DNA from 4 places in the Pseudochelatococcus sp. G4_1912 genome. Region 1 is predicted to be linked to each of the others. Evidence: predicted binding sites of a transcription regulator. Region 1 holds the regulator's gene; each other region holds the start of a gene.
The links. The regulator LexA, encoded in region 1, represses DNA repair genes until DNA is damaged. The targets are predictions, from matches to a motif close to TGTTCNNNNTGTGTTCNG.
Positions count from the first base shown of each region.

Region 2: a site for LexA is predicted at 4,008-4,025, ahead of VRZ32_RS07800 (DNA recombination protein RmuC). Genes of this name have one in related genera too.
Region 3: a site for LexA is predicted at 4,663-4,680, ahead of uvrA (excinuclease ABC subunit UvrA). Genes of this name have one in related genera too.
Region 4: a site for LexA is predicted at 2,623-2,640, ahead of VRZ32_RS09335 (PA0069 family radical SAM protein). Genes of this name have one in related genera too.

Region 1 covers NZ_JAZDRL010000002.1:1,246,081-1,253,927, reverse strand. The annotation lists gene VRZ32_RS12980 (CBS domain-containing protein) at 1-22, opposite strand, end outside; gene VRZ32_RS12975 (rhomboid family intramembrane serine protease) at 204-1,064, opposite strand; gene parE (DNA topoisomerase IV subunit B) at 1,576-3,744, shown strand; gene lexA (transcriptional repressor LexA) at 4,038-4,778, shown strand; gene VRZ32_RS12960 (ComEC/Rec2 family competence protein) at 4,772-6,952, opposite strand; gene gltX (glutamate--tRNA ligase) at 7,280-7,847, shown strand, end outside.
Region 2 covers NZ_JAZDRL010000002.1:128,807-136,653, reverse strand. The annotation lists gene nfi (deoxyribonuclease V) at 1-46, opposite strand, end outside; gene ychF (redox-regulated ATPase YchF) at 72-1,169, opposite strand; gene pth (aminoacyl-tRNA hydrolase) at 1,278-1,892, opposite strand; gene VRZ32_RS07815 (50S ribosomal protein L25/general stress protein Ctc) at 1,984-2,592, opposite strand; gene VRZ32_RS07810 (GNAT family N-acetyltransferase) at 2,816-3,373, opposite strand; gene def (peptide deformylase) at 3,420-3,935, opposite strand; gene VRZ32_RS07800 (DNA recombination protein RmuC) at 4,056-5,174, shown strand; gene VRZ32_RS07795 (hypothetical protein) at 5,305-7,641, opposite strand.
Region 3 covers NZ_JAZDRL010000002.1:163,399-171,245, forward strand. The annotation lists gene trmFO (methylenetetrahydrofolate--tRNA-(uracil(54)-C(5))-methyltransferase (FADH(2)-oxidizing) TrmFO) at 1-1,056, opposite strand, end outside; gene VRZ32_RS07975 (DUF1127 domain-containing protein) at 1,258-1,413, opposite strand; gene uvrA (excinuclease ABC subunit UvrA) at 1,616-4,546, opposite strand; gene ssb (single-stranded DNA-binding protein) at 4,883-5,404, shown strand; gene VRZ32_RS07990 (NADH:flavin oxidoreductase/NADH oxidase) at 5,627-6,742, shown strand; gene mazG (nucleoside triphosphate pyrophosphohydrolase) at 6,883-7,698, shown strand; gene hflX (GTPase HflX) at 7,769-7,847, opposite strand, start outside.
Region 4 covers NZ_JAZDRL010000002.1:446,918-454,764, forward strand. The annotation lists gene VRZ32_RS09325 (uracil-DNA glycosylase) at 1-809, shown strand, start outside; gene VRZ32_RS09330 (AAA family ATPase) at 883-2,478, opposite strand; gene VRZ32_RS09335 (PA0069 family radical SAM protein) at 2,749-3,846, shown strand; gene VRZ32_RS09340 (lysine--tRNA ligase) at 3,864-5,591, opposite strand; gene VRZ32_RS09345 (hypothetical protein) at 5,760-7,238, opposite strand; gene VRZ32_RS09350 (hypothetical protein) at 7,664-7,847, opposite strand, start outside.

The DNA.
Region 1 (7,847 bases):
GAATAGAAGCAACCGTAACCATAATGACCTCCCCTTAGGTGTTGATGGGTCATCTGCTTATGGATCACACTGATCAAATTAGTCGCAGTCTCGACCCCTGGCGTGCATATAGAGTCACGCAACTTCATGGCCTCATCTTATCTGCGGGCCTTTCATAAGGGAGTGTGCCTCCTACTTTCACATATGGCAAGCTAGATACGTGCTTACCCTTTATGAGAGCGTGGCACGGGGTCGAGTGGTACAAACAGAATAAGCCCCGCCAAAAAGCCGCCTATATGGGCTTCCCATGCAATGGTGCCTTCCATACCAATAACGCCCGAGGCAAATCCTGTTATCAGATTAATGGCGAACCAGGCGATGATAAAGCCTAAAGCCTGTTTGTTCGCGATCACCTCAATAAGGGGGCGTGCGGGTGAATAGAGACCTCTCTCTTTTTCCCGACCAAAAACCCCCGGCCCGTTTTCGGAAAAGATGAAGCGTATGGCTGCTGCCATAACACCCGATATAGCGCCAGATGCCCCCACCATTGGCACAACATCAACCGGGCGCATTATCCAAAAGAATAGCGCACCAGCGACACTGCAAATCAAAAAGAGCGCCAGAAACCGCCACGCCCCAAACCGTCGTGCAACAGGTGCGCCGAAAGCCAATAGCCATAGGGAGTTAAATACAAGGTGCATCCATGAGCCATGCAGGAAAGCATAGGTCAGCACTCCCCATGGGGGGCTTCTTTCTGCCAGAACGAAGCGCGCAAGCGCCAAATGCTCACCACCAACAACGAAAGCTGCCTCAAAAATTGCCGGTGCCTTAGCCGGGTCAATGAAGACGGTGAGCCGCGCGGGTATGAATGCAAGCTTAAGCAGAAGATCAAGATCATCACTGAAAGGCAAGAAAGCCCGTATTCCATGCACTACAGCAAGTATGAGAATAATCGCAACGATCACTACAGGTGCGTTAATGGGCGGTTCTTTATGCGGCAATGGATAACCATGAGGTGAAGGATTATGTGTGTGCGATGATTCGACACCTTTATAGCGCGGATCGCATGGGGGATGGTCAGACACAGGCACCTGCACTCCAGCATATTAGTCGCGCAAAGCTGAAACCCGCGATAAGGCGCAGATTAAGGCCGGTGAACGACACACAACATTCAGCATTCACTGCTATCACATAACCACCATCGCACCAAAGAGAGGTGCCGAAGTGATTGTAAATACACTCACAGCAACCATATCTGCGCATACCCAAAAACATGTTGCGGCAAAGCAAATGCCGTCAAAATTCATCTTCATCTTGACATATGCGCTCACAACTGCATGTTTCCTATCCGTTCACGGTGTATTTGAGGTGATTCACCGAGGCATTTTTCGAAGGTAGGTGAGCAGCTATTGTTCATGGATGCCGAAACGGTTGGTTAGAGAGCTTTGCGTATCCTTTCATACGGAACACGCAGAACTTGCGAACCTTGTGTTGGCGCTTATCGACAAGAGCGCCTCTATGGTGCAAATAGCAGCGTCTGATCTTTGAGCATATGAATGGGCATGACGTTGATTGTGATGAAATTGGGCGAGCACGATGATAGATGACAGCGATCTTTTCGGCTCGGCCGTAGACAGCGCAGGCACAGCTGTGAGCATTCCCGCAAGCATTGCAGACAGCTCCTCTGATGATGGCGATGACAGAGCAGGCGCTCCAGCGCCACTCATCAGGAAAAGCGCGCCCTCTAAGGCAGAAACAACGCGTCCCTCACGCGCGAGCACACCGTTGTCTAGCGCTTCTCCCGCAACTGGTGAAGTCGCTTATGACGCGTCCTCTATCGAGGTGTTGGAGGGGCTTGAGCCGGTGCGGCGCCGTCCGGGCATGTATATTGGCGGCACGGATGAAAAGGCCTTGCATCATCTTTTCGCCGAAGTCATCGACAATGCCATGGATGAAGCTGTCGCAGGTCATGCCGGCTTTATCGAGGTCGAGCTTGAGGCGGATGGTTTCTTGAGCGTGACTGATAACGGCCGCGGTATTCCGATTGATCCTCATCCCAAGTTTCCCGATAAATCAGCGCTTGAAGTTATTCTAACGACGCTTCATGCGGGCGGTAAATTCGACTCCAAGGTATATGAGACTTCGGGCGGCTTGCATGGCGTCGGCGTTTCGGTGGTAAATGCACTGTCTGAAAGGCTGGAAGTTGAGGTTGCCCGCGGACAGATTCTATATCGCCAGGTGTTTTCCCGTGGCCTGCCATTAGGACCACTTGAAACGCTAGGACGCATCCAGAACCGGCGAGGCACAAAGGTACGCTTCAAACCTGATGCTCAGATTTTTGGCGTTGATGCACGATTTGATCCCGGTCGTCTTTTCCGCATGGCGCGCTCCAAAGCGTTTTTGTTCGGTGGCATCGAAATCCGCTGGCGTTGTGCGCCAGAACTGTTGACTGCCGCAAGTAAAGTGCCCACTGAAGCTACATTCCGTTTTCCTGGTGGCTTGAAGGATTATCTGACGCAGGAAATTGAGGGACGCGAACTGGTTGTTGATACCGTCTTTTCAGGGCGTATTGATAAATCGACGAACGGCACCAAGTCAGGTGGGCATGGATCACTAGAGTGGGCCATTGCCTGGTATGTGCAAGAAGATGGTCATGTAGCGTCTTATTGTAACACAATCCCAACTCCTGAAGGTGGCACGCATGAACAAGGCCTGCGTACAGCTTTATTGCGTGGACTGCGCGATCATGCTGAGCGCGTGAACCAGAGCAAGCGTGCAGCACAGCTCACGGCGGATGACATTATGGTGTCATGTGCGGCTATGCTGTCGGTATTTATCCGCGAGCCAGAGTTCCAGGGACAAACCAAAGATCGTCTGGCGACCACAGAAGCTGCGCGGATTGTTGAAAGCGCCGTTCGCGATGCTTTTGATCACTGGCTCGCGGCCTCTCCGCAGCAAGCATCGCGACTACTTGATTGGACAGTAGAGCGTGCTGAAGAGCGTCTTCGTCGAAGGGCGGAGAAGGAAGTTGCACGCAAGACGGCAACCCGACGCTTGCGCCTGCCAGGCAAACTTGCAGATTGCACCAAAGCAGGCGCAGCAGGTTCTGAGCTTTTTCTTGTTGAGGGAGATTCGGCAGGTGGATCAGCCAAACAGGCACGCGATCGCGCCTCGCAAGCCATCCTGCCTTTGCGCGGAAAAATTCTCAACGTGGCCTCAGCCGGACGCGATAAACTAGCCCAAAATCAGCAAATCTCTGATCTGATGCTGGCTTTGGGTTGTGGCACAGGCGCAAATTATAAAAGCGCGGATCTACGTTATGATAAGGTCATCATCATGACCGATGCTGACGTCGATGGTGCACATATCGCATCGCTCCTGATCACGTTCTTCTGGCGCCAGACACCACGTTTGATCGATGAAAAGCACCTTTATCTGGCTGTGCCCCCGCTATACCGCCTTAGCCATGGCGGAAAAACTGTCTATGCGCGCGATGATGCGCATCGGCAAGAACTGATGAAGACCGTCTTCAAGGGAAAGAAAGCAGAGATTGGTCGCTTCAAAGGTCTCGGTGAGATGATGCCGGCACAATTGAAGGAAACTACCATGGACCCACGCAAGCGGATGCTCTTGCGCGTTGTGGTCAATGATGACATGCGGCCCGAAACAAGCGATGCTGTTGAACGATTAATGGGTAATAAGCCAGAGGCCCGTTTCTCATTTATTCAAGAACACGCTGCCTTTGCGTCTGACCTGGATATATAAATAGTAAGCAGCCACCGCCTCTCGTTAGTATGCGCGAGCATCAAATAGGGAAATATTACTGATAATGCAGGGTGATACAGATTTCGCGAAAGCGCAAAGCTATAGTATCCCCTGAATTATACACTCCTTATCATTACCAGTGAATAAAGTTATCAAAAAGTGAATTTTTAGGGGTCTTTGTTGAAGATACGCTTGCGGAACACATAAAGAACTTATATGGTGTTCGTGCTTCGTTTCGAAAATTCAATTATGTGAAATTCACTCGACAAAGACCCTGGAAGGACATGTAGACCATGTTGACGCGTAAGCAACACGATCTGCTTCGATTTATTCATGAACGCATGCGGGAATCTGGGGTTCCACCTTCGTTCGATGAGATGAAAGATGCACTCGATCTACGCTCAAAATCGGGCATTCACCGCCTGATAATTGCATTGGAAGAACGCGGTTTTATCCGCCGTTTGCCTAATAGAGCGCGTGCAATTGAAGTTATTCGCATGCCTGAGGTGCCCACTGTACCAGCACAACGCACCCGCTTCAGCCCCAGTATTGTGGAGGGAGGCCTTGGCCGCCCACCAATCAGTACGCGCGGCAACGTGGATTGGCAACAAGCCGAGCGTTATAGCGGTGATAGCAGCGGATCTGATGCGAATGGTATTCTGGTACCTGTTATGGGACGAATTTCAGCAGGTACGCCGATCAGCGCTATCCAGAGCAATAGCCATTCTCTTAGCATTCCACCCGAGTTGCTAACGACTGGGGAGCATTTTGCACTTGAGGTCCGTGGCGATTCCATGATCGACGCTGGTATTCTAGATGGCGATACGGTTATTCTTCGCAAGCAGGATAATGCTGATACAGGCGATATTATTGTCGCACTTATTGATGATGAAGAAGCCACGTTAAAACGTTTGCGCAAGCGGGGCTCTTCCATTGCTCTAGAAGCAGCTAATCCTGCCTATGAAACGCGTGTGCTGGGGCCGGATCGGGTGCGCATTCAGGGCAAGCTTATCAGCCTGGTGCGCCGCTACTGACTGCTGTTACGTCTCCAAGGCCTGCCGATCTCTTCAGCAAAGCTGCTTTGATCATTCTTATTAAAGGCTTGCGCGATAACATTAATATCGCGCAAGCCTTTGAGAAACAAGGAGTCTCCCTTAAAAGTACCAGCGATTGAGCCGTATCGCTCAAGATCATTCCGATCAATAATATACTTTGCGGCACAGTTCTTTGGCGTCCGCCAGCGGGTTATGAAAATGGTGGCGCGTTTACAATCTTCTTCCGCAGCCCGTTGATCGAGAGCAAAAGCAATACTGCGCCCATCGTGCAATGTTGTGACACAGCCAAGCTTATCACATGCAACATTTTCTTTGAGGCTGGGGTCTTTAACACGTCGGGCATCTCCATCCGCACGTAGCCATTGCTCTACAACGAACCCTGATGGTCTGCCCAGAATAACAAAACGTCCGTTTACCGCACGCACAGCTGCTCCCCGCCCCTCGCGATCAATGCGAATGTCGGGACGGTCTGGTGCTGCAGCGAGCGCTATCCCCAATCCAGCAGGCAAAACGGCCAGCCACCGCAAAGGCGTTGACCACAAACATCCCCATAACAGGGCAAGAACCATAAGTGCCAGCACACCTGCGCCAAATGCAGGCACCACGACGCTTGAGCCCTCAAAGTTTGCGACGATCCTGGATCCTTCCAGGACAGGAACAGAAGCAAGACCGGCAAGATACCAAAACGGACCATCCAGCCCTAATGGATGAAGCAAAACAGCGGCGAATGACAGCGGCATCACCAAAAGCTCAACCAATGGCAGACCAAATGCATTCCCCACTAACCCCCATGGGTTCAGCGTCTGGAAGTGATAAGTGCTAAAGGGGCCAGTCGCGAGCATAGCAACTATTGTTGTAGCCAGGCTGGCCAAAATCATCCGATAAAGCTTACTTCCCGGATACCCATCGAGAGACAAATTCAGTTTACCGCCTTCACGTAAAGGCATTATAGCGCCAACTGAGTCATTGTTTTCCCAGCGTTCAAATAAGGCAATGAGCGCCGCAACACCCGCAAAGGACATCTGGAAGCTTGGCCCAAGCAAGGTTTCCGGCTGAAAAGTCAGACAGACTAGCGCGGAAAGCGCAAGGTTGCGCATAGAGAGCGCTGGCCGATCTACGAGAATCGCGCCCATGACAATTATAGTCACGAAGAGCGCGCGTTGCGTATCGATCCCTGCTCCCGAGAAAATGCAATAAAGACTTGCTCCAATGATACCTGTCACTGCTGCCATTTTTCGAATGGGATAGAGCAATGCCAAGCCTGGCACGAGCGCGAGAAGCGCACGGGTTAGAAAGAAAATCGTTCCCGCAACCAGGGTCATATGAAAGCCGCCGATAGAAACCACATGATAAATGCCCGCTGCTCGCAGCGCCTCATTGGTTTCATCCGAAAGCATACCGCGTTTTCCGGTCACAAGGGCAGCTACGAAAGCGGCTTCCTGCGCTCGCACCTGTGCAATAGCCTTGCGCCGATCCCCACCTGATGTTGCTGGCATTTCTGGTCCACCAGCACTTTGCAAAATCCGGCGCGTAAGCGCATTCCGATGGAAATCAATCCAGGCAATGAGTCGCGAACCGTAATTGGCTGTATATGGATTATCCGCAGCAAGCTCCACCTTGCCATTGACCGAGCCCACAGCGCCAATACCATTAAAAAATGCATCACGTGCAAAATCATACCCACCAGGTCGTGCAGGTTCTGGCGGCGGGACCATGCGCGCAACCGTAGAAATTATGGTTCCAGGGACAACTTCACTCCCTCTGCGGAAGCTCACACGCACATGGGCAGGCTGTTTATCTGGCTGCAAATCACCCATTTTGATGACATCAATTACTGCCCTGGGGCCTTGCAGACGCTCATCAACAGAGCGCACGAAGCCCTGTAGCGGCACAATCATAGTATGATCGAGAACAGGTTCCCTCACCATCTCTGTACGGAATGAAGCCACGAAAAAACCTAGAAACACCATTCCGATAAACAAAGTGAAAAGCTGGTATCGCCAATGGTTGCGCAAGGCCACAGCCATTGAAATCATAGCTATGGCAGCAATAGGGGCGGCCCATATTGATGGTTCCCGATCAGCTGAAAAATAAAAAGCTACGCCCAGACCATAAGCAACCGGTAGCCATAAAAATAAACGCCGACGTTCCATCTCGATATGAAACCAGCGTGATATAAGCATATACCAGTGAGACCAAAAATCATGAAAATCGACATATCTAATTCTTGCCCAGCCAAATGGACGAACTAACCATGTCATGCCCCACCGTCGCGCCCCAATCATCGATTGCCCACACCCCTCGCCGTGCAATCTCTTGCTTCACTCTCTACCCGACGGCGTAAAGTCGTGCTACACCGCCCATTATTGCCATTCCGCATGCTTGCGCCAAGGATGTTTTGACATAATTGTCTGTCATAACTGACGCAACTGGCATGGTTTGTCACCCTTGGTCTCAACGTTTTCGGATTATCCGCTGCAATGACTGCACCTGTCGTAACGCGTTTTGCGCCTTCCCCTACCGGCTATTTGCACATCGGAGGCGCACGCACTGCGCTCTTCAACTGGCTTTATGCCAAGCACCATAATGGCAAGATGCTTTTGCGCATCGAGGATACCGATCGCGAACGTTCAACTGAGGCCGCCGTTGAAGCAATTTTTGATGGCCTGCGCTGGTTAGGTCTCGATTGGGATGGTGAGGCTGTATTCCAGTTTTCACGTGTGGAGCGTCACCAGGAAGTAGCTGCAATGTTACTCGCGAGTGGCCGTGCTTATTATTGCTACGCTTCGCAGCAAGAGCTCGAAACCATGCGCGAACAAGCCCGTGCTGAAGGTCGGCCCATGCGTTATGACGGGCGCTGGCGTGATCGGGATCCGGCCGAGGCCCCCAAAGATGTTCGCCCTGTTGTCCGTTTGAAAGCACCTCAAACCGGTGAAACCGTCATTGAGGATGAAGTGCAGGGCCGCGTTGCATGGCAGAACGAAAACCTCGACGATCTCGTGCTGTTACGCTCTGACGGTACCCCAACCTATATGCTCGCGGTTGTTG
Region 2 (7,847 bases), 1.1 Mb from region 1:
TTTGCAGCGCAATGGCTTGAGTGGGCGTTAGGTCCCAATTATGCAATTTGCGAAGGTGCACAGCAGCTTTACTAGTTAGCAAAACGGAAGTGCAGCACGTCTCCGTCTGCAACAACGTAATCTTTACCCTCAAGCCGGAATTTGCCAGCCTCACGCGCTCCAGATTCACCCTTAAATGCTACGTAATCGTCATAGGCAATTGTTTCAGAGCGGATGAAGCCTTTTTCGAAATCCGAATGGATCACGCCAGCTGCTTGCGGTGCGCGTGTGCCGGCCGTAATTGTCCAGGCGCGTGCTTCTTTCGGGCCAATTGTGAAATAGGTCACAAGTCCAAGCAGCCCATAGCCTGCGCGGATAACCCGATTCAGGCCAGGCTCTTCAAGGCCAATGGCATCAAGATAATCTTTCTGCTCTTCAAGGGGTAAAACTGCGATTTCGCTCTCGATCTTTGCGGATACAACGACAGCCACAGCCCCTTCCTCCTTGGCACGTGCAAACACCCGCGCCGAGAACTCATTACCTGCCTCAGCCGAACCTTCATCGACATTGCATACATAAAGTACTGGCTTTGAGGTTAGCAGGCCAAGTCCTGCGAATGTGCGCTCTTCTTCCGGCTTTAGCTCGACAAGGCGAGCGGGTTTGCCGTCACGCAGCAATGGCAGGGTGCGATTAATGAGATCAAGCGCCTCTTTCGCTTCCTTATCCTGCCCGCGTGCTTTTTTCTCCAGCGCAATGACGCGCTTCTCAAGACTATCGAGATCGGCCAGCATCAGCTCGGTCTCAATCGTCTCAATATCGTTGATCGGATCTATCTTGCCTTCAACATGCGTAATGTCGCCATCTTCAAAGCAACGTACAACGTGGGCAATGGCATCAACTTCGCGGATATTTCCCAGGAACTGGTTCCCAAGCCCCTCCCCGCGCGATGCGCCCCGTACGAGGCCAGCGATATCAACAAACGTCAGGCGCGTTGGGATAATCTGCCCGGATGATGCGATGTTTGCTAGGATATCGAGGCGAGAATCTGGAACCGCAACATCGCCCACATTAGGCTCAATTGTGCAGAACGGATAGTTTGCTGCCTGCGCTGCCGCTGTCTGCGTCAGTGCGTTGAAGAGAGTGGACTTGCCAACATTAGGCAGTCCAACAATGCCGCATTTGAAACCCATGATCCTCAACAGCGACGCCCGCCGCCGCCCCTTTCGTTAAAGCAAAGCCCCAGCGGAGCTCTTATACGTGATTAATAATCAATTTTGTGGGGCGCACTTCAGTTAACGTCAACCTGATGCACGTTCACTGATGTTTTTGACATCTCCCCAACCGCGTCCTTCCATAGCCAGATGTACACGGTTTTGGAAAGTGACGTCATCGCCCTTGGCTAACAACGCTGCGTTGTCGGCAATAGCACGGGTAAGGTCATCTACCCAGTCAAATTCTGTTTTTGCAAAGTCGCCCAGTACATAACCATGAACGCGCGCCTTATCGCCAGGGTGTCCGATACCAAGGCGCACACGCCGGTATTCGTTGCCTACTTGTGCGGTAATCGAGCGCAATCCGTTATGGCCGGCATTGCCACCGCCTGTCTTGATGCGCAGCTTTGCAGGAGCCAAATCAAGCTCATCGTGCAAGACGGCGATATCATTGAGCGGTATTTTATAGAACTGTGCAGCTTCACTGACGGCGCGACCGGATTCGTTCATATAGGTTTGCGGCAATAGCAACAGCGTTCGCTCTGTCCCCAGCACAACCTCTGTTGTCATGCCCAGAAAACGTTTGCGCCATGGCGGCGCATTATGGGCGCGGGCAATTGCCTCTACCGCCATAAAGCCGATATTGTGGCGGTTGCGCGCATAGCGGTCGCCCGGGTTTCCCAGTCCGACGATGAGCTGCATAACGCCCCCTCAAGGCTTATTTATATATGGAATGCTCTATCTTTATAAAGCAGGAACAGGCGCGTTGTTTAACGCGCCTGTCCATTAGCGATTACGCTTCAGCGGTTTCCGTCGTTGCGCTAGCAATCGGAGCTGTCACGGTTACAACAGTGAAGTCGCTTTCGATTGCGCCGAACTCCGCGCCCTTAGGCAGCACGAGGCCGTCAGCGTGGATCGAAGAGCCGATTTCAAGCTTGCTCACATCAACCTCGACGAAGTCAGGAATCGCGTCAGCAGCAACAACCAGTGCAATCTTGTGGTGAACGATGTTCAGCGAGCCGCCGTTCTTGATTGCAGGGCATTTATCCTGGTTGATGAAGTGCAGCGGCACTTCAACTTCAATCTTTGCGCCCTGTGCAACGCGCAGGAAGTCAACGTGAAGTGGGAAATCCTTCACCTTGTCAAGCTGGTAGTCGCGAGGAATAACGCGGGTCTTCTTGCCATCAACTTCGATTTCGAAGAGCGTGCTGAGGAAGCCACCGGCGTAAATAAGACGCTTCGTCTCATTGAAATTCAGTGCGATTGGCTGTGCAGGTGCACCGAGGCCATAAATCACAGCAGGAACCTGACCCTGACGACGAATTGCACGGGCAGCCCCCTTGCCAACCCCATCGCGCGCCGTGGCCTTAAGCTGTTTTGCAGCCGTTTTGGCAGCGGACATATTTTTAATCCTTAAATAGTCAGTCGCAGGATCGAAGGGATAGACCACCCAATCCTTGCGGCAATACAACGAATACCGAAAACACAAACAGCCGCGCATTATGCACGGCCCTGAACCTTCGGTTCACGAAAGCGCTCGAGCCTCCAAGGGTGTCAGACGAGCACCAGTGTCTTATAGAGGCTTTTTCCTCAATTACAATACAGCTGATGCACCAATCGCGCAGCTAAATGTCGAGCGTGCGCACCATGAATTGAGCATCGTCATCATAGCTTGATAAAGTAGCTGTGATTGCATCATCCGAAATGGTCTCAAACCCCTGCCCGCGCCAGAATGGAAGGGAGTTGTTCACCGCGACCAAAGAGATATCCGCAAGACCGATAGCTTGCGCATGATCAACCAGCACATCAACAGCGCCAGCCCCCGCCCCATTGCCACGTGCCTGCGGCAGTAGTGCAAGATCATGGATATAGAAGGTTGCAGGAAAAGTTGGCATTGCCACAACCAGGCTATCAAGCTTGGGAGGCCTCATCGGATGCCAGGGGTGGCTGATAACATATCCATAAATCTCGTTATTTATCTCAAACACATAGCATCCATTCGGATATAACCGAAGCCGCTCTTGATACACTTCGATGCGCTCAGGATAGCTGGGATGAACATGCACGCCGATGGCGTGTACATGCCCCAGATCATCTGGCCTCATCGCGCGCCAAACGGATTGCTGCGTCATCTCCCGGGTTCGGTCGGATATGATCCCCGTTGCAGTGTCGAGTGTCGCCATGCCTGTGCCCGTTTCTCCTTAACTAGACATTGCCTGAGCAGCGCTGTCAGACGCCAGCCTTTGCCGCCTTGGCAAATTTACGATTGACTCTATCGCGCTTGAGTTTTGATAGATGATCAATAAACAGCACACCATTAAGGTGGTCTATTTCATGCTGCAAGCACGTAGCCAGCAATCCATCGGCATCAATTTCCTGTGTATTTCCATCAAGGTCCATATAGCGCATGCGAATGCATGCTGGTCGCTCGACTTCCTCAAAATATTCCGGAATCGATAGGCATCCTTCCTGATGGATGCGGAACTCATCATCAGATTCCCAAATGATTTCAGGATTGATGACCGTGAGTGGCTGTTGCCCCTCCTCCCGGCTACCTACGTCCACCACAAGCAAGCGCTTTGCTACACCAACCTGTATGGCTGCAAGCCCAATGCCGGGCGCGTCATACATGGTCTCGTACATGTCTGTGACGAGCTTGCGTATATCATCGGTAATAGCCTCCACCGGCTCGGAAACCATCTTTAGCCGGGGGTCGGGAATCACAAGAATGGGAAGAATTGTCATGCTGCCTCTAACCTCAATCCATGCGAGATAAGCATTCTTTTCATTCAGGTCAATATAAGGACATCACTTCATCGTTCTTTTTTTGTTCGCATTAATGCGCGAATCGGTTAAAGTAGCAATATGAATGACACTATTATCCTTTTTGGCCATGCATTTCAGCTGGCGCATCTTGTTGCGGGCGCGGGTATTGCTGCGCTCGTTCTTCTTGTCATTATTGCGTTGCAGCTTTCAGGCTTTATTCGCTCGCGACGCGATGAGACTTTCTTGGCAGATGAACGCGCCCGGGATCTGGATGCGCGCATAAATGAAATGCATAACTTGCAGGCGCAAATGACGGGGCGGATGCAAACCGTCGCGGAGATTTTCGGCACACGGCAAAATGATCTCGCCCGCTTTGTAGCTGAACGGCTGGAAGGATTGCAGCATCGTGTTGGACAGAACCTGGAATCTTCTGCGCAACAAACCGTTACACACCTTAGCAGCCTCAATGAACGATTAGCGCTGATTGATGCGGCACAGAAAAACCTCTCCGAATTAACCAGTCATGTTGTGGGGTTGAAGGATGTGCTTGCAAACAAGCAGGCGCGTGGAGCATTTGGACAGGGGCGTATGGAGGCAATCGTGCGTGATGGCCTGCCTATGAATGCTTACCAATTTCAGCCAACATTGGCCAATGGCAAGCGGCCTGATTGCCTTGTGAGTCTGCCGGGTGATGCGCCGCTCGTTATTGATGCCAAATTTCCGCTGGAAGGCATTTCAGCGTTTCGCGACGCCCAAGATGTCGAAGCTAAAAAACGTGCGATCCAGCGCGTGAGAAATGATGTCGGCATTCATATCCGTGACATTGCTGACAAATATCTCATCCCGGGAGAAACGCAGAATATGGCGCTTCTGTTTGTGCCTTCGGAATCAGTTTATGCCGATCTGCATGAGCATTTTGATGATCTGGTGCAAAGAGCAAACCGTGCGCGTGTGGTTATTGTCTCCCCCTCTCTTTTAACAATGGCAATACAGCTCGTTCAATCTCTAGTGCGTGATGCGCGGATGCGTGAAGAGGCTCAAACCATCCAGACCGAAGTGCGCCGCATGCTTGATGATGTGGGGCGTCTGCGCGATCGTGTGGAAAAGCTTGATACGCATTTCCGGCAGGCGCAGGATGATATTGGTCAAATCCGCATATCAGCGGAAAAGGTTACACGGCGAGGCGATGCAATTACCACGCTGGAATTTGAGGGGTAGACAGAAAACTAGAGACCACATGAACCATGAACACGACCCTGCTCTCCTCGTTTTTGCAAGCTGAGAGCAGGCTTCTGGCTTCACCTTTGGTTGCTTGGTCTCCAGGTTATTCTCCCGTCTGAGCTATTAATTACCAACGGATAAGGTATTTTATAAGGTTAGTGAAATAGCTCGCCCAGCTACCAATCCATGAAAATATAGAGTCAAAAATACCCGCAGTTTTCTTGGTGTCGTTTTCAGTTGGAGGAGGACCGGGAGGGGGCGAAACTTCATCTGACGAGGCAGCATTTTTCGCCGTTGATTGAATGGTATCCAGTGCAGGGATATCGTTCTGGGAGGCGATGGATTCATTTGTTGTAGCAATTGAAATTTCATCATCTTGTTCATTGAGAGATGATGTCAGAATCGTATTCTGTTCACCAGAAACTCCAAAGGAACGGCGTGCAGATGTAGAGCTTATCATATCTGAGCTATCAGATATGTCGCTCATTGATATGCCGTCTGTCGTTACAACATCGGAATTGTTATCTGCTTGTGGGGAATTCAGTAGGATATGCGCTTCCGCTTCCTGCTCGCTTTCATATTGAACATGTTCGTTTGTTGTAACGAATAAGCTTGCATCATCGTGTTCATTAAGGGAAGGCGTCAGAATCGTATCCTGAACCCCAAAGTTTCCTAAAGTGTCTCGTGAACTTGTGAGCGCATCGTTTGCCGGTGCAATATCGGTATTATTAGTTACTTGGGAGGAGTTCAGGGAGAGGTGAATTTCCGCTTTCTGTTCGCTTCCATGTTGAATGAGCTTGTTTGTTGTAGTGGCTGAATCCTCATCGAGTTTATAGAGAGAGGATCCTCGAAGCATATTCTGAACGACAGAGCCCCCAAAGATTCCACGTGAAAACGCAGAGCTTGCTGTTTCTGAGTCATTTAAAAGACTACTCATCGGCATATCATCTGCCGTTACAACATTTGTCTGTGGTACGTAGTTTCTATCTGCCTGATGTATGTTTTGCTCTACTTCAGAGGGGTTCAGGGAGATATGAACTTCTGCTCCCCTTCTCTCAATTCCATATTGATCTGAGGCAAGGCCGAGTCGCTGCGTTTCCCGCAAGATATCAGCAAGAAGATTCAGGGCTTCCTTTCGAATGCCCCGACATTTCTTGGTAGTAGCTTCTGCAATAAGTGCATTAATCTCCCTCTTTGCAGCAGGAAGGCCAAACTTTTTCATTTTCTTAGAAATATCAGAAGAGGATTGCTTGTTGCCAATGTATAAACCGGCAGGCGTTTGATCTAAATTTCCTGCTTTTTCAAATATAGATATTATTTTTTTGTATATATGCTCTAGGACGCCTTTATATAGATGTTCCTGACGAACATTTTGGGTGTTAGCGCTAGGAGTATGCGAGCCGCGTGATCCCAAGAAGCTGAAAGTATGCTCCAAATGATGCTGTATCGCAGCATAAGCGACTAAAGATGACGTGCGTAAGTCAGCATTTGTGGCACTATTGAACAACGGCGGACAGCCGGTGCTTTCAAACTTTACAAATAACTCGGATACGCCATCGTTTTCGCTGGGCTTGAGGCAATCAAAAAGTATCGTGCCGCTTTGACCAGGCATGCGCCTTTCAAAGTCTTCAATCCCATTTTGAAGAGGTTTGACGAGCACTCCTGGCACAATAAACTTCTCATCATGCCCTACGCGCTCTGCGAAATGCGTTGATATGCGCTTATACGATTCTTTATTACTTGTAAGGAATTTGTAAATGCGTTGATCCGGATCTTTCATTATAAACGTGCCGGATTCAAGCATATCACTGGCCAAACTGGCGTAGCTGGCATCTATAGTATTGCGAAGTACATCTTGAGAGGCGGCGGACGCCATCATATACCAGCTAAGCGCAAGGGTTGTGTAGCTGTTACTCTCAATTTCATATTCTTGCCCATTAATTTCTAAAACGAGCTTGCCTTCTGGGTCATGCCGGGATGAAAATAAAGCTGTGGCAATGTTCTCTCCAACAGTAATCAGTTCGATGATGTTAGAAATTTTCTCCGCCGAGACCTGATTTTCTGTTTTATTTAGAAAATCTTCAATCTTGCTCTTGATGTTGCTGCATGTAACTGCTGAATTTTCTTTTTTTACCCGAAGCGCGTCTATCAATGTATTGTTTTTAGCTATGAAGGAAGCTTCAGCTTTACGCGCTATTTCCTGACGTCCTTTATACAAATTAAAGTAGTCACTTATCATTCCTACTGGAAAAGATATATATTCAGATAGCGTGTTCCAAAGCCCCTTATCGGTTGGCTGGATGCTTACCGTTTTATGATCAATATCAGTTGATAACTCCAGACTCGAGGTCTGAAAAAATTTGCCATGCAAGCTTAACGGCCATGATGACCAACTTTCTTGATTGTTTGCGCCATCCGCCTGCTCAAGAGTTTCAGTATGCTCAAAGGCTTCACTATCAACCATGATATAGCCGCTATCATGAAGAGATGAGTTAGATAATGTTAAGGATGAATTAGATAGCGCTAATGACATGATTTAATGCCTTAATTTATTAAAAATTCACATGTAGAAATGCGATAAAATGGGGTATTGTTTGTATTTAGAATTTTATATTTCTAGAATTTATTTCTGTATGTGAGTTTAGGTAATTTTTGATAATAAATTAATGA
Region 3 (7,847 bases), 1.1 Mb from region 1:
GCCCGTCATCTGTCCCGCGAACCGCAAGCGCGGCAGCGCCTTGAGGCGCAAGGTGCGATCCAGCAGCTTTGGCGAGTTGATGAACGTATTACGGTGAAGACCGCCAAGACGCGCAAATTCCGCGTTTTCGAGACCTGGTATCATCCGCAGGATATGCGTCTGCGCGCCATACTTCAGCTTGGTCTGGAACCCAACGATATTATAGAGCGTTGCCGAAGCATTATCCTGCCGCAGCTGCACGATAGCGTACGATTTGACGGTCGGATCATTAGGATTGGTTAGCCCCACAGGCTTCATTGGGCCAAAGCGCAGCGTTTCACGTCCACGCTCTGCCATCACTTCGATGGGCAGGCAGGCGTTGAAATATGGCGTGTCCTTCTCGAAGTCGCGAAACTCGGTCTTTTCACCTGCCAGTAGTGCGTCAACAAAGGCGTTATACTGCTCTTCATTCATAGGGCAATTCAGATAATCCGCCCCCGTGCCGCCAGGTCCCGCCTTGTCGTAGCGCGATTGCGCCCAGACGATATCACGGTTGATGGAATCGGCGTGCACGATTGGCGCAATAGCATCAAAGAACGCAAGTGCGCCTTCACCCGTTACCTCATGCACAGATTCGGCCAATGCTTGTGAGGTGAGGGGACCTGTTGCGATAATGACCTGCCCCCATTCTTCAGGCGGCAGGCCCTTCACTTCTTCACGCACAATAGTGATCAGCGGATGCGCTTCAAGCGCCGCCGTCACAGCATTTGCAAAGCCATCACGATCAACGGCCAATGCCCCGCCGGCTGGCACCTGATGCGCATCGGCTTGCGCCATGATCAAGGATCCGAGCGCGCGCATTTCCTGATGCAGCAGCCCAACCGCATTCGTCTCGGCATCATCCGAGCGGAACGAGTTGGAGCACACTAACTCGGCCAAGGCCGTGGTCTTGTGCGCAGGGGAGGTGTTTTCGGGGCGCATTTCGTGCAGCACGACAGGCACGCCCTGTGAGGCGATCTGCCATGCAGCTTCCGAGCCAGCAAGGCCGCCACCAATTATGTGAACCGGATTCGTCATGCCGTCTTTGTGTCTCGCGCGCGAGGACACGTCAAGCGGCTTTAAGCAGCGGAAAATGCCTGCCGTCAGCAATACATCATAACGCAATCAAAAAACGATAAATGTTCGCAATAATGAGTAATGAGAAACGCCCGTCTTCAACAGGACGGGCGTTTCGATGCATCCTTCACGGACCCGATTTCACGCTTACGCGTGCGGGCATCATGCATTGGAGTACTTCTTTGCAACGTATGGGATTTCCCAACGCGAAAGACCAACATCGCTCAGTTCACGATCCGACAACTGCGACAGCTCACGAACGGTCTCACGATACAAGAACCACGCACGAACCTTCGACAAAACATAAGAAACGATCATTACACTCTCCTTAATCATCTAGGGGCGGCCAAATGCCATTCCCTATTGCAATGCAATATACATCATCATCTCATGATTAAGGAGAGAGCATTTTGAAGAGCAGTTAAGCAGTTATTGCATGGCTAATAGGCAATTAACACTTATTTTGCTCACATAGATGGCAAAAATAAGCTTAGTTTCACTTGTAAGCATTGCACTCACGTCATTCCGCAGCTTGTGTGCGCTTGCGAAGAGGGCGTCGTTCCAGCACCTCGTTCAAAAACCGCCCTGTATGGCTTAAACCATTGCTGGCTATGGCTTCTGGCGTTCCTTGCGCCACGATCTGCCCTCCACCATCGCCGCCTTCAGGCCCCATATCGATAACCCAATCAGCGGTTTTAATGACTTCAAGATTATGTTCGATGACAATCACAGTATTGCCCTGTTCCACCAACTCATGGAGTACTTCAAGCAATTTAGCGACATCATGGAAATGAAGGCCGGTAGTGGGTTCATCAAGAATATAAAGCGTGCGGCCAGTAGCACGCTTTGATAATTCCTTTGAAAGTTTGACACGTTGCGCCTCCCCACCGGAAAGGGTAGTCGCTGGCTGGCCGATTTTCACATAACCCAAACCAACGCGCGAAAGTGTCTGCAAGCGATCCCGGATAGCGGGCACGGCCTTGAATAGTTCAAGCCCCTCATCAACCGTCATATCGAGCACATCAGCGATGGAGCTGTTGCGATACTTGACCTCCAGCGTCTCTCGATCATACCGCTTGCCTTTGCAGACATCGCAGGTGACGTAAACATCCGGCAGGAAATGCATCTCAATTTTGATGAGGCCATCCCCCTGACACGCCTCGCACCGTCCACCCTTTACGTTGAATGAAAAGCGACCTGCCTGATAGCCACGCGCTTTTGCTTCAGGCAATCCAGCGAACCATTCGCGGATAGGCGTGAACGCCCCCGTATAGGTCGCCGGATTGGAGCGCGGCGTGCGGCCGATAGGTGATTGATCAATGTCGATTACCTTATCGAGATGCTCAAGCCCTTCAAGGGTATCAAACGGGGCAGGGTGGGTTATCGCCCCGTTCAAGCGCCTGGCAACGGCCTGATAAAGCGTATCAATGACAAGCGTTGATTTGCCACCACCAGATACACCTGAAACGCACGTAAAAGTGCCTAGCGGAAATGCCGCCTTCACATTTTTGAGATTGTTGCCGCGCGCGCCACTAAGCGTCAACATGCGGTCTTTCTTAGGCTTGCGGCGTTTGTCTGGCACGGGCACTGACAACTCACCAGTCAGATATTTGGCTGTCAGCGAATTGGTATCCTTCAGCAGCGCCTCTGGCTTGCCCTGCGCCACAATCTGCCCGCCATGAATGCCGGCCCCTGGCCCAACATCGACAACATAATCAGCCTGCAGAATGGCATCCTCGTCATGTTCCACCACGATAACCGTATTGCCGAGATCGCGCAGACGCTTCAATGTCTGCAGCAACCGCTCGTTGTCGCGCTGGTGCAAGCCGATCGAGGGCTCATCCAATACATAAAGCACACCCGTGAGCCCAGAGCCGATCTGGGAAGCCAGCCGGATGCGCTGACTCTCGCCCCCTGACAGCGAACCAGATGCGCGGGATAATGTCAGATACTCAAGCCCAACATCGAGCAGGAAGGTCAGGCGATCGCGGATTTCCTTCAGAATGCGCACCGCAATGGCATTTTGCTGTTCAGTAAGCGTTGCTGGCGTGGCCTCGAACCAATCCCGCGCTTCACTCACTGACATTTGCCCGACTTGGCTAATGTGCAGCCCGGCAATCTTCACCGCAAGCGCTTCCGGCTTCAGCCGATAACCATTACAAGCCTCACAAGGCGTTTCCGACATAAAGCGGGAAATATCCTCGCGCGCCCACTCACTATCCGTTTCTTTCCAACGGCGTTGCAAGTTAGGGATTACACCCTCAAACGCCTTGTTGACCTCGTAAGACTTATTGCCATCCGCATAGAGGATGCGCACTTTCTCACGCCCCGTGCCATATAATATCGCATTACGCAGTGCATCGGAAAGCTCCGACCATTTCGTTGTGGTATCCTCGCCGAAATGGGCTGAGAGCGCATCAAGCGTCTGGCCGTAATAGGGAGATGTCGATTTAGCCCACGGTGCAACAGCGCCATCGCGTAAGGTGCGTGTATCATCAGGCACGACAAGATCTGCCGATACATGCATTTCCCGCCCCAAGCCATCGCACTTGGGACATGCGCCATAAGGGTTGTTGAATGAAAATAGCCGTGGCTCAATCTCGGGTATCGTAAAGCCTGAAACAGGGCATGCGAATTTGGACGACAAGATCATACGCCGCGCGGCGCCCTTGTCGTCCTTCTCATCGGCAAATTCCAGCACAGCAATGCCATCAGCCAATTCAAGCGCCGCCTCCAATGATTCAGACAGACGCGCCGACATGTCAGCCCGCACCACAAGGCGGTCAACCACCACATCAATATCGTGCTTTAGCTTCTTATCGAGTGTTGGAGCATCTGCAATTTCATAGAACTCGCCGTCGATTTTCACCCGCTGAAATCCGCGCTTGAGAAAATCCGCAAGCTCCTTGCGATATTCGCCCTTCCGCCCGCGGACGACAGGCGCGAGCAGGAAAACGCGCGTTTTTTCAGGCAACGCCATAACACGATCCGCCATCTGACTGATGGTCTGGCTTTCAATCGGCAGGCCCGTAGCGGGAGAGTAGGGAATACCTACCCGCGCCCATAAAAGGCGCATGTAGTCATAAATCTCGGTAACCGTTCCCACGGTCGAACGCGGATTACGCGACGTCGTTTTCTGCTCGATGGAAATGGCGGGCGATAGCCCGTCGATCTGATCAACGTCGGGCTTCTGCATCATTTCCAGAAACTGACGCGCATAAGCCGAAAGCGACTCAACATAGCGCCGCTGGCCCTCGGCATAGATGGTATCAAACGCAAGCGACGACTTTCCAGAACCTGAAAGCCCCGTAAACACAACCAGCCTGTCACGCGGGATCGTCAGATCGACATTCTTAAGGTTGTGCTCACGTGCACCACGAATGCTGATAACATGGCGAGAGGCCGTAGCTGCCAGCGTCGATCCATCGAAAAAGTCATCAAGAGAGGCCATTGGTCACCGGCTGTTTGCGTTCATTCATCTCAAGGGCGCAAATTATACGACATTTGCATCAACTTGCGCTGTGCATTTGCTGAAAAGCGGCCTTGCAATCAATGTTGCATTGAGTTAGGAACATTTCAAGAACAATTTTCATCGTTTTACACAGGCTGCTTTCTGGCAATACCTGAAGATGGATTGAGAGCGTCACGTCCTATTTGCTCGATATGGCGCATAAAGCGCATTCAGGGCGGGGATAAGCACATTGAATTGCATGTTGGCTCTAGCTGACATCTGGGTTTTGAGTATTGTCCGGATCATGAGTGATATCCGCATCAGGAGGAGATTGGTATGGCAGGCAGCGTGAACAAGGTTATTCTCGTCGGAAATCTGGGGCGCGATCCAGAAGTACGGCGCATGAATTCGGGCGAACCAGTTGTCAGCATGCGCATTGCCACGTCTGAAACATGGCGTGACAAGGCTTCTGGAGAGCGCAAGGAGCGGACGGAATGGCACAACGTTGTCATTTTCAACGAAAACCTGGCTCGCATTGCAGAACAATATCTGCGTAAAGGCACCAAGGTTTATATTGAAGGCCAGCTGCAAACCCGCAAGTATCAGGATAAGGATGGCCAGGAGCGCTACACGACAGAGGTCGTTCTGCAACGCTTCCGTGGTGAATTGACGATCCTCGACAGCCGCAGCGGCGGGGGTGGCGACGATATGGGTGCAGGTGGCGCTGGCGGTTATGGCGGCGGCAGCTTTGGCGGTGCAGAGCCCTCACGTCCAGCTATGAGCGATAGATCATCCGGCGGGCAGGGCAGCAGCCAACCATCCTACTCAAATGATCTGGACGACGATATTCCGTTCTAAGGGTTATCAAGTCTCAAGCTGCGGAACCCGCAGATTTTCTGATCTGTGCGGTTTCGCACGCTGGGACTGAAGCGCATACGGTAATGATGAGCGCTGTTTAGAGCATCGGCGGCTTTAGAGAAGCGGAGCGCATTAAACTTCTATCCATGAGGCATGGATACATAAAAACTTCTGCCTCTATCAGCGTAGCGTGAAGATTGATGCATGCAAGGAGCACAGTGGATGTCCACGTCAGCATTATTTTCGCCCATTGCGCTTGATGATGTCGAGCTGCCTAATCGCCTTGTTGTTGCACCAATGTGCCAATATGCAGCCAATGACGGGGTTGCAAGCGACTGGCATCTTCAACATCTCATGAGCCTTGCAATGTCGGGCGCGGGCCTTGTAGTGGTTGAAGCTACAGCTATTGAGCGTGCCGGACGTATTTCACGCCACTGCCTCGGCCTCTATAACGATGCATGTGAATATGCGCTGGCAAGAACTCTTGCAGCAGCTAAATCGGTAGCACTACCAGGCACACGCTTTGGCATCCAGATTGCTCATGCAGGACGTAAGGCAGCCAGTAAACTACCTTGGGAAGGCGGCGGCCCACTGTCTGTAGATCCATCACTGGGCGAGGAATCCTGGCATCCATTTGCTCCTTCAGCAATTCCGTTTGATGAAGGCTGGCAGATGCCATTGGCCTTGGATGATCCAGGTTTGCAGCGCATAGAAGATGCATTCGTAGCCGCAGCCTTGCGCGCTCACCGCATCGGATTTGATGTTATCGAACTTCATTTGGCGCATGGCTATCTGTTGCATTCATTCACCTCTGCCATCTCAAACCATCGTGACGACGCCTATGGCGGCATACGTGATCGCAGACATGCTTTTCCTCTACGCGTCGCGGAAGCCGTACGCAAGGCATTGCCGAAGGGCATGCCACTCGGCGCGCGGATCACTGGAACTGATTGGATTGAAGGTGGCATCACAGTCGATGACGCCGTTAGCCTTGCTGGCGCACTTAAAGATACGGGGCTAGCTTTTGTATGCGTCTCCAGTGGCTCGATTGCACCTGGCGCCAATATTCCTGTTGGACCACTGTATCAAATTCCGCTGGCCCGCGAAGTACGCAAACAATCGGGCATTACAACGCGTGCCGTTGGCATGATCCGCACGCCAGATGAGGCCGAAAGCGTCCTCACAAGTGGCGCAGCGGACTTTGTAGCGCTAGCGAGACCATTTCTGACTGATCCGCATTGGGGATGGCGCGCAGCGGAATGTTTGGGTTTCGATCTGCCCAAGCCCCCACGCTACGCCCGCGCGCATCGTCCAAGCGCACTTAACGACGCCTCATAAATGAATGTATACCATTGCAAGTCTTTCATCATAACAGAATCCAACCTAATGGTTCCATAATCACGATTATGCGATTCATTCTTTGAGAGCATGTACTGACTGATTTGGCGCTACAAAGGTAGCGGTATAAGGATATTCGAATGACCCCATCGCGTGACATTGCCCGTCTGCTGGACATTATGGAGGCATTGCGTCAACCTGAAACGGGCTGCCCCTGGGATATCAACCAGGACTTTGCCAGCATCGCACCCTACACCATCGAAGAAGCTTACGAGGTTGCTGATGCGATCGCCCGCGATAATCTCGACGACCTGCGCGAGGAATTAGGCGACCTGCTACTTCAGGTCGTATTCCACTCTCGGATAGCCGAAGAAAGCGGAATATTTAATTTCGGTGATGTCGTGGAAGCAATCACCGAAAAGCTCATTCGGCGCCATCCTCATATCTTTGGTGATATCGGCACGCTCTCTCCAGACGAGGTAAAAGAACTCTGGGTGAACATTAAGGCTCTGGAAAAGCAGGCGCGCAAAGGCAGTGATGACGCACCCGACAGTCTACTCGACGGAGTGCCGCAGAACATGCCAGCCCTTATGCGCGCTGAAAAGCTGCAAAGCAAAGCAGCGCAGGTGGGCTTTGACTGGACCGATACTCATGACGTTATCGCCAAGGTACATGAAGAACTGGCTGAGGTTGAGGAAGCCATTCAAATCGGTGATGCTAAAGCTGTTAAAGACGAAATTGGCGACCTGTTGTTTTCCGTTGCCAATCTGGCGCGTCACTTGGGTATAGACCCGGAAGAAGCCACACGTTCGACAAACAGAAAATTCGAGAGACGCTTTAAATACATTGAAGAGCATATTGATAAAACGGGAAAAACAATTAACGAGGCATCACTGGAAGAGATGGAAAACCTCTGGCGTGAAGCTAAAAAACAGCTGCCGACTGCTGCCGCGTAACATAGCCCAGAGCTTTAGCTGAGTTCATCTGATTACATTGAAAAATAGAGTGAAAAATACTCACTCTATTTTAACGGATGGCACGCGCATCCGGGCAGCGATTAAGTAAGCGCGGCTCTTTTTCAGGCGCAATCCGCACAACAACCATC
Region 4 (7,847 bases), 800 kb from region 1:
ATATCGAGGCAGGTGTTGATTGCGCTATTGACGAGCTACCGCGAGATCGCTTTCAAGATAGCGCTGTAGCCCGCGCTGCTATTGCTTCGGCCCACGTGCCCATTGCGCAACCACATGGCGTGAATGCCAAGCCCCAATCTGCAGCTGTACCTTCTGTCTCGCTAGCACTTGAAACGATTGATGAAACGGCCCGGGCTGCACGCGAACTTGCTCGTAATGCCGATACGCTACCCGCGCTGCGCGAAGCTCTCGCAACTTTTGACGGATGCGGACTAAAAGCCACAGCTAAAAATCTGGTATTCTCGGACGGGAATCCGCAAGCTCGGGTTATGTTTGTCGGCGAAGCACCCGGTCGTGATGAGGATCTTCAAGGTGTTCCCTTCGTAGGGCGCTCCGGGCAATTGCTTGATCGCATGCTGAAGGCCATTGGTCTCTCACGTGCGGAGGACGTTTATATCGCCAATATCGTACCATGGCGACCGCCGGGTAACCGCACGCCCACCCCTCAGGAAGCGGCAGCCTGCCACCCCTTCATCCAGCGTCAGATCGAACTATGCAACCCGGACATTCTGGTATGTCTTGGGGGACCATCGGTTCAGGCGTTGCTCGGGGTGAGGGAAGGCATTTTGCGCACACGCGGAAGGTGGTTTACCTACAATACAGGCCAACGTGAAATTCGCGCGCTTGCAACACTGCATCCAGCATATTTGCTACGCCAACCCTTACAGAAACGCCTCGCCTGGAGAGATTTTCGCGCCTTGCAAAAGGCAATAGCTGAGACAGCACCAAGCCATAACATCTCTGCGTAGTTGCAAGACAAAATTTACCCTCGATAATGCTGATAAATCAGAAGGCTGCGCACTTCTCAATTGCATGATGTGATCAATCGAGTAGATGCCGCACATCAGCCAAAGCCATCTGAGGCGCCGTATCACTCTGTACAATATTCCAGGAGATTGCGCCTATATCGTAGGTTGATTGACGGCGCACTACCGCTGTATCTGCATCTGAGGCATCATTGATACGCGCCTCAACGCGCGCTTCCAGCGTTGACATTGGTGCCTCAAGCCAAAAGCCATCGAAGCGAACGCCCACATGGCGCGCAACATTTTCAATTTCGAGGCGTTCAACTTCTGTTGCATATACGGCGTCAACAATCACACTTTGGCCGGCTCTTAGCGCTAATTCTGCACGCCGTCGTAACCGCGCATAAACCTCCGTCGTCACAGCCAAGGTATAAGCTTCCGGCGGGAGACGCGTTGTTTCAGCAACATTAAACAACGTCTTTCTTTCAATGTCCGAACGCAGATGCACAGCTCCCACTGGCCGCCCGATATCAGGCGCAAGAAACCGCGCAAGTGTGCTTTTACCAGAGCCTGAAAGACCACCAATCGCCATAAGCCGCACTGGCTGCGGAGAGAGAAACCCTTCGGCCATTGCCAGATATCTGCAAGCCTCGGCTTGGGCCTGCTCCAACTCCTTATCTTGCAAATGCGGCAAGGCCACAGCTGTCACCATTGCCCTTACACCAGCACGCAAGCTGAGGAAAAACGGCAACGCAGCTAATCCAGCAAGATCCCTCTCATGCCCGCGCGCCCACAGATAGCGGTTAAGCACTCCATTAGCGACATCATGTAATCCACGTTCCCACAAATCCATCAGCAGAAATGCAAGGTCGTACAATAAATCAACAGTTGCAATGCTATCATCGAACTCGATTGCATCGAAAAGCACTGGCGCGCCATCGATCAATACAATGTTGCGCAAGTGCATATCACCATGGCAGTGTCGAACATCACCGGCCTCTGCCCGTGCAAGCAAAAGCGCCTGCAGGTCATCAAGCGCAGCAAGTCCTGCAGCCTTTACCGCTAATACGCGCTCTGGCGGAAAAAGATCTGGCCGCTCGGAAAGTGCCTCCGCATTGCGGCGAACATAGCGCCCTAGCTCAACCACCGAGGATAGCGGATCAGGCACCATCGGTGCATTTCGATGCGCACGCACAACCATAGCAGCCAAAGTGTGTGCGATATCAGACGGCAGATTGTTGCGCATCACCAAGTGATCAAGCGTCGATGCTTCATCGAAGCGCCTCATGTGTACGGCCCACTCAACAATATCGCCCTCCATATCGGCACCGTCTTTGCCTAGCTGGAACTCTTTATCTGCACGCAAGATGGGAACGACACCCAGATAAATACCCGGTGCATTGGCGCTGTTTACTGCTATTTCTGCTTCACATACAGCGCGTCGTTTTTCGAGCGTTGAAAAATCCATAAATGAGTAACGCACCGCGCGCTTGACCTTATAAACGTGATCCCCAGCAAGAAATACCACGGCACCATGGGTATCAATCCGTTTGATCTCATCCGTTACGCCGTGGCTTTCAGGGCGCATCAGAAATGCAAAAACAGCCTGCTGAAGAGCATCTTGCTCCGCATCGATGCCTATCACACGTTTACGTCGTCCCTGCTCGGTCATCCCACCCCTCCACCACAGGATCAAACTTATGCACCAAAGCTTTCACTATCACCTAATAGCCATACGCTCATCAACAGCCCTGTTCACAGACTGTCTCACTGAAATTGGCAGATTCAGCACAGATTCCGACTCGGCGCTTTACATAGTTTCTTATATGTTCTATCTAAAATCATAATTTGTTCGAATTGTGCGTTTAACGCTATGGCTAGCTGGAAGATGAATAACACCATATCCGGACCTGCGCGCACAGGCTCTCAGAGGATAGCAACGATGACCGATGCCCCTCAATCAACGGCCCCCATGGTTGATCCCCAGCGTCGGCGGGGGCGGGGCGCGGTTTCGAATCCGGCTGCGCGGTTTGAACCTACCCATCTTGAGGATATGGATGACGGCTGGGGAGAGCCGGACGAGCTTCCCCCTATCAGGACCGAGGTGCTGATTGATAAGGCACGCAGTGTTATCACGCGCAACGCATCACCTGACATTCCCTTTGATCGATCACTCAATCCGTACCGCGGTTGTGAACACGGCTGCGTTTATTGTTTTGCACGACCAACTCATGCCTACCTCGGGCTGTCACCTGGACTTGACTTTGAATCCAGGCTGTTTGCAAAACCCGATGCACGGCAATTGCTTGAAAAGGAACTATCAAAACCCGGTTACGTACCACGCACTTTGGCCATTGGCACGAATACCGACCCCTATCAGCCTATTGAGCGGCAATACCAGCTAATGCGCGGCATTCTTGAAGTGCTTTGCCGAATGGGGCATCCGGTCAGCATTGTCACCAAATCAGCGCTTGTCATGCGCGATATCGACTTGCTGGCACAGATGGCCGAACGCGGGCTGGTGTGTGTTGCTTTATCAGTGACCACGCTAGACGCAAAGCTTGCAAGAACAATGGAGCCCCGCGCATCCGCACCTTATAAACGGCTGGAAGCAATGCGACAGTTGAGTGCTGCAGGCATTCCTGTTTCAGTCATGGTCGCACCGATCATCCCTGCAATGAACGACAGCGAAATCGAGGCTATTCTGGAGGCAGCTTACGAGGCCGGCGCGCGCGAGGCAGGTTACGTGCTGTTACGGCTGCCGCTGGAAGTGCGCGATCTCGTGGTTGAATGGCTGGTGACACACTATCCAGACAAAGCACGCCACGTGCTGTCGCTCATTCGCGATGCACGTGGTGGCAAGGATTATGACGCACGCTGGAACGAGCGGATGACGGGCACGGGCCCTTATGCAGCAATGATAGGTCGCCGGTTTGAGGTTGCCCTGCGCCGTATAGGCTATCTCAAACGTCAGCCGCGGCTGCGCACGGATCTATTCCGCGGTGCGCCGCCGCAAGCTCAACAGCTAAGCCTCTTTTGATCAGCACTCCAGCGCTTTTACTGCTGCCCGCGTTCTGCCAGAAACGCCTCATGCGAGCGCTTGAGATCACCTGATAGGCCGACCTCAATCAGTGTGCGGGTTTCTGCAACGCCGTAGAGCGCTACAAAAGAACCGAAACGTGGCCCGCGCTCTTCTCCGAACAAAATACGATAGAGGGTCGAAAACCACGTCTGCGAGACGCCAGGGCGCCCATCCGGACTTTTCGACTTACCGCTCGTATCGGGGAAATGCGTACGGCCGATCTCATAAACTGCGTTCTGCAACGCTTCCGCATCGGTCGAACCCGCGTGGCGCTCCAGCTCTGCCGACAGATCAGCAAGGGCTGCACGCTCTTCTTCCGTCGGCTCGGCATAAGTCTTGGCTGGCTTAACGAAGTCGCGGAAGTAATTGATCGCATAGCCGACAAGGCGATCGAGCTGCGGATGGGTTTGCGGCGAAGTACCGGGCGCATACCGCTGGATGAAGCCCCACAACACAGCCTTATCCTCGGAGTTAGCGACGGCTGCGAGGTTCAACAGCATTGCAAAGCTCAGCTGTGTGCCACGGCTGCCAGCCTGCGCCTCACCAATGATTTCCGGCGCAGGCGGGTTACCGGCATGGAGGTGCCATACCGGATTGCCAAGGCGCATCTTCCAATCCTGCCGGCCATAGTTGCCAAGGAATGCAAGATAATCATCAACGTGGCGCGGGATCACATCAAAGTACAGCCGCTTGGCCTCACGTGGCTTGTTGAACATGAACAGCGCAAGACTCTCAGGCGTACCATAGCGCAGCCACTCGTCGATAGTCAGGCCGTTGCCCTTCGACTTGGAGATCTTGCCGCCCTTATCATCAAGGAATAGCTCATAATTGAACCCTTCCGGCTGCTCACCACCCAGCACACGCGCGATCTGGCCAGAGAGCTTGACCGAGTCGATCAGATCCTTCCCTGCCATTTCATAATCAACGCCCAGCGCAACCCAGCGCATGGCCCAGTCGGGCTTCCATTGCAGCTTGACGTGGCCACCCGTCACCGGCGTCTCAAAGCGCTCACTGGTTTCGGGATCACGCCAAACAATCGTGCCAGCTTCCGCGTTCACTTCCTCAATCGGAACCTGCATAACGATCCGCGTCTTCGGGTGGATCGGCAGGAACGGCGAATAGCTCTGTGCACGCTCAGCCCGCAAGCTTGGAAGCATTACCTTCATCACCGCATCATAATTACGCAGCATATGCAGCAACGTCTCATCAAACACGCCGCTCGTATAAGCCGCCGTCGATGAGCGGAATTCATAATCGAAACCGAATGCATCCAGAAACGCTTGCAGCCGCGCATTGTTGTGCGCGCCAAAACTCGCATGGGTGCCGAATGGGTCCGGCACTTCCGTGAGCGGGCGGCCTAGATGCTGTGCGATCAGTTCCTTATTCGGGATGTTATCCGGCACTTTGCGCAGGCCATCGAGATCGTCCGAAAATGCGATCAGGCGGGTGGGAATGCGGTCTTCCGTCAGCACACGGAAAGCATGCCGCACCATTGACGTGCGCGCCACCTCTCCAAAAGTGCCGATGTGCGGCAATCCCGATGGACCATATCCCGTCTCGAACAGCACGGGACGTGTACTTTCCCGTTTATCGCCTGCACGCTCAAGACGCGCAACAAGTTTGCGCGCTTCCTCGAATGGCCAGGCGGCCGAGGTCCGGGCGGCCTCGACAAGCGCGGGATCAAGGTTAAGCGGGGCGGGCATGAGCATACTCTTTCAATCTGAGGCGATACAATGATAAACGGGAACCTGCCAACCTATCCCGCGGACAAAGCATCTCAGCAAAATCAACCTGATTGTCACTTATCTGACTATTCTCTGAGATACAGGATCGCTGTTTAATCTAAATGAACCTTCACATCAATGCCGGCATTAGATCGAGTATGAAGCATCGCCTGAAAAGGATGAAAAACGATCAGGCCGCGAGAACAAACCATCAATCAGCCCATCTCTTTTGCTAATCCAGTATAAACGCTCTCCACCTCTAATCTTCGTTAATATATTCGGAGTCGATACATCAGAAATTTCGCCAAACCACCTTATTGGTTTAACTGAAAGCTTTTCTTTCACCTCATCTGCAAGACATTTCGCCAGATCAAGTCCAGACCCATTCAGAACCCGGGACTCTAGGTTTTTTAAAGTCTCCGAAGAAAGATGCTGAAATATCCCAGACGAAAGCGATACAAGCGTAACTTCCGGAAGCTTATTCAGCACATGAGCCGAAAGACTTCCAAGCCCTTTCTTATCCTCTGAAAGATAATTAATTACGTCCGAATCTAAGTTTTCATACGCGTCGATACTAAGATCATTTAACACTTCGCCTGAAAGCTGCTCGATTTCATCATGCTGGAGGTTATTCAGCACCGCAAAAGATAAGTTTTTCCTATCAATAAAACCAAGCTCGTTGATCTCATCAACCGAAACGCTTTGTTCCGGCGCTGCAAGCGCGTTCAACTTCTCTGAGGGCAAAGATTGTTTATGCTTTTCAATAATAACAGCAATCTGATCTTCCGATAACATGCGCAAAACATGCTCTTCACCATTGATAGCTTCGACAGATGGCAACGCTAGAAGATACTCTAATAAAATATCCTTAGCTGCTCCTGATAGATATTGTCCATCATGGAGGCTAAGCGCTTTGAATTCTTCAATCGAAATGTCTTCTGCTTGGCCTGCACGTGCATTCAACCCCTTAATATGAGCTGGTATACGAGCATGCTTAACAGCAAGAATGTCAGCTTTATATTTTTCTTTAAGAGCTTGAATCTCAGGCTCTGATAGAAAACGCAGAACACGACTATCAAGCTTAATAGCTTCCGAAGCAGAAAGGCGGCCTATAATACCTGCGCTCACACTCAATAACCCAACGTCATCAAGCTTATTCAGCTCTTCTGCTGTGACAAGACCGCAGACAGATCTGACGTTCAATAACAATGACTGCCAATTCAAAGAATTAACAAGCCAAACAGCAGATCGGTTCGAGAAGTCATCCAAAGCATCAGTAATAGTGTCTGAAAAGCGTGCTATTAATATACGAAGGGAAACATTGCTGACTAAAGCTCCCAATAATATCCCTACCTCACCGACCCCAGCAGCAACAGCCCCACTAGCTCCTATCCAAACAGCAACATTGGTAGCCAGCAATCCTGTCCCAATCGCAGCAGCCGCTATAACACCCACAGCCAGACTATTAACAGTAGCAAAACCAACACCAAATATTGTTCCGGCAATAACCTTGGCTACTCTGGGATGAGAGACGCTACTCTGATCAAATGGCGGCGCGGTATCGATATGTCTCTCCGCGCCAACCAATGCAGTCACGCCATAATAAGCGCCTGCAACCATGCTCATGCCCATATCTCAATACCTTAATTTATAAAAATAACATTGCCCCGTCAGAAACAGGTAAATACGCCGCAAATATGTCATTATGGACAAAGGGCAAACATGCTTCTCCTGCCATGGGAGAGACATTTAAATAAATATTCCCCATCCATAACTATTGAACGAAGCGTCCAAACCGCAAATAACGAGTGCCCATGCAACGCAAGACAAGTTATCTTGCAGACACTTCCGGTTTTAAAAGAATGAACCGTTATGAGCGGTCAGTTCCACTTCTTCACTGATCCCATGCTTCCAATTTAATGAGCCCAACCCATCCGCGCTTATGCTTGCAGCTCCGCACCGCCCGGTGACGAGCGTCTTGCATCGCTCACGGGCTTTATGAGATCGGAGCGCTTTTGACAGTTACTGATATACTCATCCTCATATAAGAATCAATTATCATCAAGGAGGCCGCCATATTCACGCTTCCAGTATAAACGTTCTCCGGCGATAATCTTACCTACTATATTCGGAGTCAATACATCAGGCGTTGGACCATACCATCTTACAGGTTTAACTGAAAGCTTTTCTTTCACCTCATCTGCAAGACATTTCGCCAGATCAAGTCCAGACCCA